Linked DNA regions of Roseibium sp. Sym1. The protein of the gene in region 2 binds, or shares a complex with, the protein of the main gene of each other region. Links are inferred from orthologs where the notes say so. Each region holds a gene or a part of one and is shown on either strand. Other genes may lie near its edges. The genes, in order: tig and rpsG.

Region 1 (3,280 bases), 180 kb from region 2 along the record:
CAGCGCCAAGCGTCATGCGGTCAGAAATGACCTTGTCAACAATACCGAACTCCTTGGCACGCTCCGCGGTCATGAAGTTGTCGCGCTCGAGCGCCTCTTCGACCTGATCCAGGCTTTGTCCGGTATGCTTGACATAAATGTCATTCAGCCGCCGCTTCATGGCCAGGATTTCCTGGGCATGCAGCATGATGTCGGCGGCCTGGCCGCGGAACCCGCCGGACGGCTGGTGCACCATCACGCGCGCGTTCGGCAGAATGAAGCGCATGTCCTTCTCGCCGGCCGCCAGGAGCAAGGAGCCCATGGACGCAGCCTGGCCGATGCACAGCGTCGACACGGCGGGCCGAATGAACTGCATCGTATCATAGATCGCCAGCCCGGACGTGACGAGTCCGCCCGGGGAGTTGATGTAGATCGCGATTTCCTTGCTCGGGTTCTCAGCCTCCAGATAGAGAAGCTGGGCGCTGATCAGGGTGGCCACGTGATCTTCGACCGGACCGGTCATGAAGATGATGCGCTCCTTCAGCAGGCGCGAGTAGATATCGAAGGCCCGCTCGCCCCGGTTTGTCTGTTCGACAACCATCGGCACGAGAGTGTTCATGTAGATATCGACAGGATCCTTCATACCTCATCCATATGCTTGAGATGTTGCCCGGCGGTCACCGGACAGGAAACAGGCCTAGAAGCGCATCGAATCTGGGCCTGACTCGAAAAAAGCGACACCCCGTATATATGGGATGTCGCCCTCAACGCAAAGTCATGGCAGATGCGGCGTGAATGCAAGGTTAAAGCAAGCGCCGCATCTGGGGATGACGGGGAGAAAACCGGTCAGGCTTCTTCCTCGTCCTCTGCAACCAGCTTCTCCAGCTCGTCCTTGGTCACCGTCTTGTCGGTCACCTTGGCGAGCTCGAGCATGTAGTCGACGACCTTTTCCTCGTAGATCGGCGCACGCAGGCTCGCCAGGGCCTGCTGGTTGTTCTTGTAGAATTCGAACACCTGCTGCTCCTGGCCCGGGAACTGGCGGACACGATCATAGAGCGCGCGCTGCAGTTCCTCGTCGGTGACCTGGATCTCGTTCTTCTCGCCGATCTCGGAGAGAACAAGGCCGAGACGGACACGGCGCTCGGCGATCTTGCGGTATTCCGCCTTCGCCTCTTCTTCCGTGGTGTCCTCGTCCTCGAAGGTCTTCTCGTTGCGCTTCATGTCCTCTTCGACCTGGCGCCAGACCACATCGAATTCGCTGTCCAGCAGCTTTTCGGGAAGATCGAACGAGTAATGCTCGTCCAGCTTGTCCAGAAGCTGGCGCTTGACGCGCTGGCGGGTCATCTGGCCGAACTGGCCCTCGATCTGGCCGCGGACGATTTCCTTCAGCTTGTCGAGCGACTCAAGGCCGAGGCCCTTGGCGAACTCGTCGTCGATCTTGGCTTCACCCGGAGCGGCGACTTCCTTGACCACGACGTCGAACGTCGCCGCCTTGCCCGCCAGGTGAGCTGCCGGGTAGTCTTCCGGGAAGCTGACTTCGACGACCTTCTCGTCGCCGGCCTTGACGCCGACGAGCTGCTCTTCGAAGCCCGGGATGAACTGGCCGGAACCGAGCACCAGCATGCCGTTCTCGTCGGCACCGCCCTCGAACGGCTCACCGTCGATCTTGCCGAGATAGGACATGGTCACCCGGTCGCCATCCTTGGCCTTGCCTTTCTTGGCATCGAACGGGGTGTTGTTCTTGGCGATTTCGGCGACCTGCTCGTCGACTTCGCTTTCGTCGATCTCGACCACCGGACGCTCGATCTCGATGCCGGCGAAATCGACGATTTCGAACTCGGGCAGAACATCGTAGGTCATCTTGAAGGACAGGTCGGCGTCACCGGCCATGATCTTCTCGGCGTCTTCTTCCGGCAGATCGATTTCCGGGGTCAGAGCCGGGCGCTCGGAGCGCTCTTCAACGGCCTTCTGGGTGGTTTCCTGGATGGTGTTCGACAGGATCTCGGCCATGGCCTGGCGGCCATACATCTTCTTCAGATGGCCGAGCGGAACCTTGCCCGGGCGGAAGCCCTTGATGTTGGCCTTGGATTTCAGGTCGGCCATGTAATCGTCGAGCTTGGCGGCGAGATCACCAGCCGGAATGTCGATTTTCAGCTCGCGCTTGAGGCCCTCGGAAAGGGTTTCGGTTACCTGCATGGGTTTTGTCGTCCTCGATCCCGAGCGGCAATCCGCCCCGGAGGTTTCGTTTTTAAAATCCCGTGTGCCGCATTGCCTGCACTCCCCTTTTGACAGGAGCGTTCAAACGGCCATGCATCGCCCCGAACAGAGTCCGAGACGCACGATGGGAGCGCGATAAAGCTTGGACCTTGAAGTGTCAAGGGGAGAGCGGGGATTTGCGGGAGAAAACGCGGCTCATGAGCGGCTCAACCAACTTCCGTTCAACCTTCTCAGGTAGCTCAAAAAGCATGGTGCGGATGGAGGGACTTGAACCCCCACGCCTTGCGGCACCAGAACCTAAATCTGGCGTGTCTACCAATTTCACCACATCCGCATCGCGCAGGCTTTGGGCGCCCCGCGTTTGAAGCGGGGCCTCTATAGCACCGCTGATTTTCCCGTCAAAGGAAAAAGCGGGCGCTCACCTCAGCCCTGCCCGGTTTTCTCCACAAGCGCGCGGATCGCCGGTTTCAGCGCCGGCGCAAGGTCTTCCGCGGTCAGGCCCGGTCCCGCTTCCAGGCCGGCTTCCCCGTGCAGCCAGACCGCCTGGGCGGCCGCGTCAAAGCCCGGCACGCCCTGTGCGAGCAGACCTGCCGCAATGCCGGCCAACACATCGCCTGACCCTGCGGTTGCCAGCCAGGGCGGCGCGTTGCGGTTGATCGCCGCCCGGCCATCCGGCGCGGCGATGACCGTGTCCGGTCCCTTGAGAATGACAATTGCACCGGACTTGGCGGCCGCCGCGCGTGCGCGCTCAAGCTTTCCGCCTTCCAGCCCGGCAAACAGCCGCGCGAATTCACCTTCGTGCGGCGTCAGAATGACAGGTGAGCCGTTTCCCCTGATCCATTCGAACAAGGTTTCCGGGCAATCGGCAAAACTTGTCAGTGCGTCCGCATCAAGCACCGTCGCCCGCCCCGCCTTCAGGATGTCCCCGACTGCGGCACGGGTCCTTTCCCCAATGCCAAAGCCCGGCCCGATCAGAATCGCGTTCAGGCGCGCGTCTCCCAGCAGGTTCGCGATCGCGTCCTCTCCCGCCAGCTTTTTCAGCATGACGGCCGTCAGGTGACAGGCATTGACCATCACCGCGTCC
Region 2 (3,295 bases):
TCTTGTGGGTGTAATCCACTTCGGCAACCTTGGTGATGGTTTCGCGGTATGCCACCTGCGGCGCACCGATATTCGCCTCGACCTTGAATTCACGCTTCATGCGGTCGACGATGATGTCCAGGTGCAGTTCGCCCATGCCGGCGATGATGGTCTGACCGGATTCCTCGTCCGTCTTCACGCGGAAGGACGGGTCTTCGGCTGCCAGGCGGTTGAGCGCGAGGCCCATCTTTTCCTGGTCGCCCTTGGTCTTCGGCTCGACAGCGATCTCGATGACCGGCTCCGGGAATTCCATGCGCTCCAGGATCACCGGCTTCAGCGGGTCACACAGGGTGTCGCCGGTCGTGGTGTCCTTCAGGCCTGCGATGGCAACGATGTCGCCGGCATAGGCCACGTCGATGTCTTCACGGGAGTTGGAGTGCATCTGCATCATCCGGCCGACGCGCTCGCGCTTGTCCTTCACGGTGTTGAGCAGGGACACGCCCTTGTTCAGGACACCGGAATAGATGCGGCAGAATGTCAGCGAACCGACGAACGGGTCGTTGGCAATCTTGAATGCCAGCAGGCCAAGCGGCTCTTCGTCGGAAGACTTGCGGGAAATTTCCGCTTCGGTCTTCGGATCGATGCCCTTGATGTCCGGAACTTCGACCGGGCTCGGCAGGTAGTCGACCACGGCGTCGAGCAGCGGCTGGACACCCTTGTTCTTGAAGGCGGAACCGCAGAACACCGGAACGAAGTCGTTGTTGATGGTGCCCTTGCGGATCAGTTTCTTGATCGTCTCCATGGAGGGCTCTTCACCTTCCAGGTAGGCTTCCATGGCGGCTTCGTCGATCTCGACAACGGTTTCGATCAGGGCGTCGCGTGCTTCCTGGGCACGGTCAACCTGGTCGGCCGGAATGTCGACGACGTCCCAGGCAGCGCCCAGGTTCTCGGACTGCCAGATCAGCGCCTTCATTTCCAGAAGGTCGATGACACCTGCAAAGTCGTTCTCGGCGCCCACATTCAGCTGCATAACCAGCGGAGTGCAGCCGAGACGCTTGCGGATCATCTCGACGCAGCGATCGAAATCGGCGCCAAGCTTGTCCATCTTGTTGACGAAGATCATCCGCGGAACGTGATACTTGTCGGCCTGGCGCCAGACAGTCTCGGTCTGCGGCTCAACGCCGGCGTTTGCATCCAGAAGGGCGACGGCACCGTCGAGCACGCGCAGGGAACGCTCAACTTCAATGGTGAAGTCGACGTGGCCCGGGGTGTCGATGATGTTCAGACGCTTTTCTTTCCAGAAAGCGGTGGTTGCAGCAGAGGTGATCGTGATGCCACGCTCCTGCTCCTGCTCCATCCAGTCCATGGTGGCTGCGCCGTCATGAACTTCGCCGATCTTGTGGCTCTTGCCGGTGTAGTAGAGGATCCGCTCGGTGGTCGTGGTCTTGCCGGCATCGATGTGAGCCATGATGCCGAAGTTGCGGTAGTCCTCGATTTTATGCGTGCGCGACATAGCGTCAGCCCTTCGAAGTCACAAATTACCAGCGATAGTGCGAGAACGCACGGTTGGCGTCGGCCATCCGGTGCGTGTCTTCGCGCTTCTTGACCGCGGTGCCACGGTTGTTTGCCGCATCGAGCAGCTCACCGGACAGGCGATCGATCATCGTGGTTTCGTTACGGTTGCGCGCAGCGGCGATCAGCCAGCGGATCGCGAGTGCCTGACGGCGCTCGTTCCGAACCTCGACCGGCACCTGGTAGGTCGCACCACCAACACGGCGGGAGCGCACTTCCACTTGCGGCATAACGTTCTCAAGAGCAGCGTGGAACACCTCGATCGGGTTCTCGCGCGCCTTGTTCTCGACGACGTCGAATGCACCGTAGACGATGCGCTCGGCGGCGGATTTCTTGCCGTCATACATGATCGAGTTCATGAACTTTGTGACGACAACGTCCCCGAATTTCGGATCCGGGTTGATTTCGCGTTTTTCAGCGCGGTGACGACGGGACATCTTACGTGCTCCTTACTTCGGCCGCTTGGCGCCGTATTTCGAACGGCGCTGCTTACGATCCTTGACGCCCTGGGTATCGAGCACACCACGGATGATGTGGTAGCGCACACCCGGCAAATCCTTCACGCGGCCGCCGCGGATCATCACCACCGAGTGTTCCTGAAGGTTGTGACCTTCACCCGGGATGTAGCCAATGACTTCGAAGCCGTTGGTCAGGCGGATCTTGGCCACCTTACGCAGAGCCGAGTTCGGCTTCTTCGGCGTCGTCGTGTAAACGCGGGTGCAAACACCACGCTTCTGGGGGCAGGCCTCCATGGCCGGCACCTTGTTCCGCTTCGGCGGATCTTTCCGCGGCTTGCGGATCAACTGGTTGATGGTCGGCATTCTTTGCCCTTTACCTTGTCCATCCAAAAATTCGTATGCAACTGCAGTCCCCGCTGACCCTGCAAGTCGTATGGACATGCAGAATCGCGCCCGCGCGCTCAAAATGAGCGGCAGGCGCTGCGAAAAACCAGAGGACCACGAGTTGCCCCGCGGTCATGCAATCGACGCGTATTCGCCTATGTAACCCGGCAGCGTTTAAGAGGATTGGGTCCTGCGCCTTGGTTAGCGCGGGACGGTTCACTCTTACCGCCTGCCCTTGGGATGCGCGGAAACTACTCATATGCACCCATTGCGTCAAGTGCTTTGTAGAAAAAACCGCGTTTCTGCGCCGCGCCCCTGCCCCGCCCGAATTTCCGGAATGATTTCCGGCAGATACGGCCTGCCGGCATGCAATTTACGGCGCGTTTTTGTAATTTTCTTTCGCGGCCGGATTCGGCACCTCGCCGAATTTCTGAATCAAGTCTGAATCCAATGAGTCAAATCGGGGCGATTCAAACGAACCGCAAGAAACGGAGACCCGGTTTCCGCCTTGAAATCACGGCCTGATTCCAGGTCCGCGCCGCACGGCGCACGACACATGCAGCCCCCAAGGCGCCGCCATGCCGTTTCCGCAGGTCTGCCCCTCTCCCGGCGCGACGCTTTTACAGGATCATTTCCGGTCCTGCCCCGCCGTCAGGCGGTGAAGGTCACGATGGCCACGTTGCCGGAAAGGGCGTCCTGATAGGCGCCCTCATAGACGGGGTCGTCCGGCTCGCCGTCCATGACGCCGATCTGATCGAGTTCCGCTTCGGCAAAGCCCTGCGCGGACAGTGATTCAAGTGTCTTGCGGACTGCGTCGTCGTCATCCGGCGCCGTCAGCAGCGCGTGAATGGTGATCGCGTCCTCGGGAGACGCGTCCTCATTTTCCCAGACGCGGCCGATCA

The links.
Region 1: the proteins of rpsG (region 2) and tig are in contact, whole or in part, in a crystal structure (PDB 3GTY), measured with the Thermotoga maritima proteins. The link is inferred for Roseibium sp. Sym1 from one-to-one orthologs. Residues at the interface, in WP_004081843.1 of Thermotoga maritima: Lys34, Lys52, Lys55, Glu59, Arg62, Gln63, Glu66, Asn67, Lys69, Val71, Arg95, Ala109, Lys110, Lys111, Gly112, Arg113, Pro114, Glu117, Glu121, Ile124, Ala125, Tyr127, Asn128, Asn129, Thr130, Gly131, Lys135, Asp139, Arg142, Met143; in WP_004081061.1 of Thermotoga maritima: Glu122, Val124, Val129, Leu130, Tyr133, Glu188, Gly259, Ile262, Tyr263, Glu266, Ser270, Glu273, Gln274, Glu277, Arg308, Gln311, Ile312, Ser315, Tyr316, Glu325, Arg329, Arg336, Leu363, Phe366, Trp367, Arg373, Leu377, Arg381, Leu384, Glu387.

Annotation. Positions count from the first base shown.
Region 1 is NZ_CP114786.1:4,706,876-4,710,155, reverse strand. The notes cover bases 1-2,963. They hold tig (trigger factor), read right to left. Parts: upstream 2,176-2,963; coding sequence 826-2,175; downstream 1-825. Other genes in these bases: O6760_RS21515 (NAD(P)H-hydrate dehydratase), read right to left, coding at 2,620-2,963; O6760_RS21530 (ATP-dependent Clp protease proteolytic subunit), read right to left, coding at 1-622. Outside these bases: more of O6760_RS21515, read right to left, coding at 2,964-3,280. UniProt on the Bacillus subtilis protein: Involved in protein export. Acts as a chaperone by maintaining the newly synthesized protein in an open conformation. Functions as a peptidyl-prolyl cis-trans isomerase.
Region 2 is NZ_CP114786.1:4,523,649-4,526,943, reverse strand. Bases 254-3,231 are described here. They hold rpsG (30S ribosomal protein S7), read right to left. Parts: upstream 1,989-3,231; coding sequence 1,518-1,988; downstream 254-1,517. Other genes in these bases: O6760_RS20615 (regulator), read right to left, coding at 3,045-3,231; rpsL (30S ribosomal protein S12), read right to left, coding at 2,001-2,372; fusA (elongation factor G), read right to left, coding at 254-1,492. In the rest of the region: more of fusA, read right to left, coding at 1-253; more of O6760_RS20615, read right to left, coding at 3,232-3,295.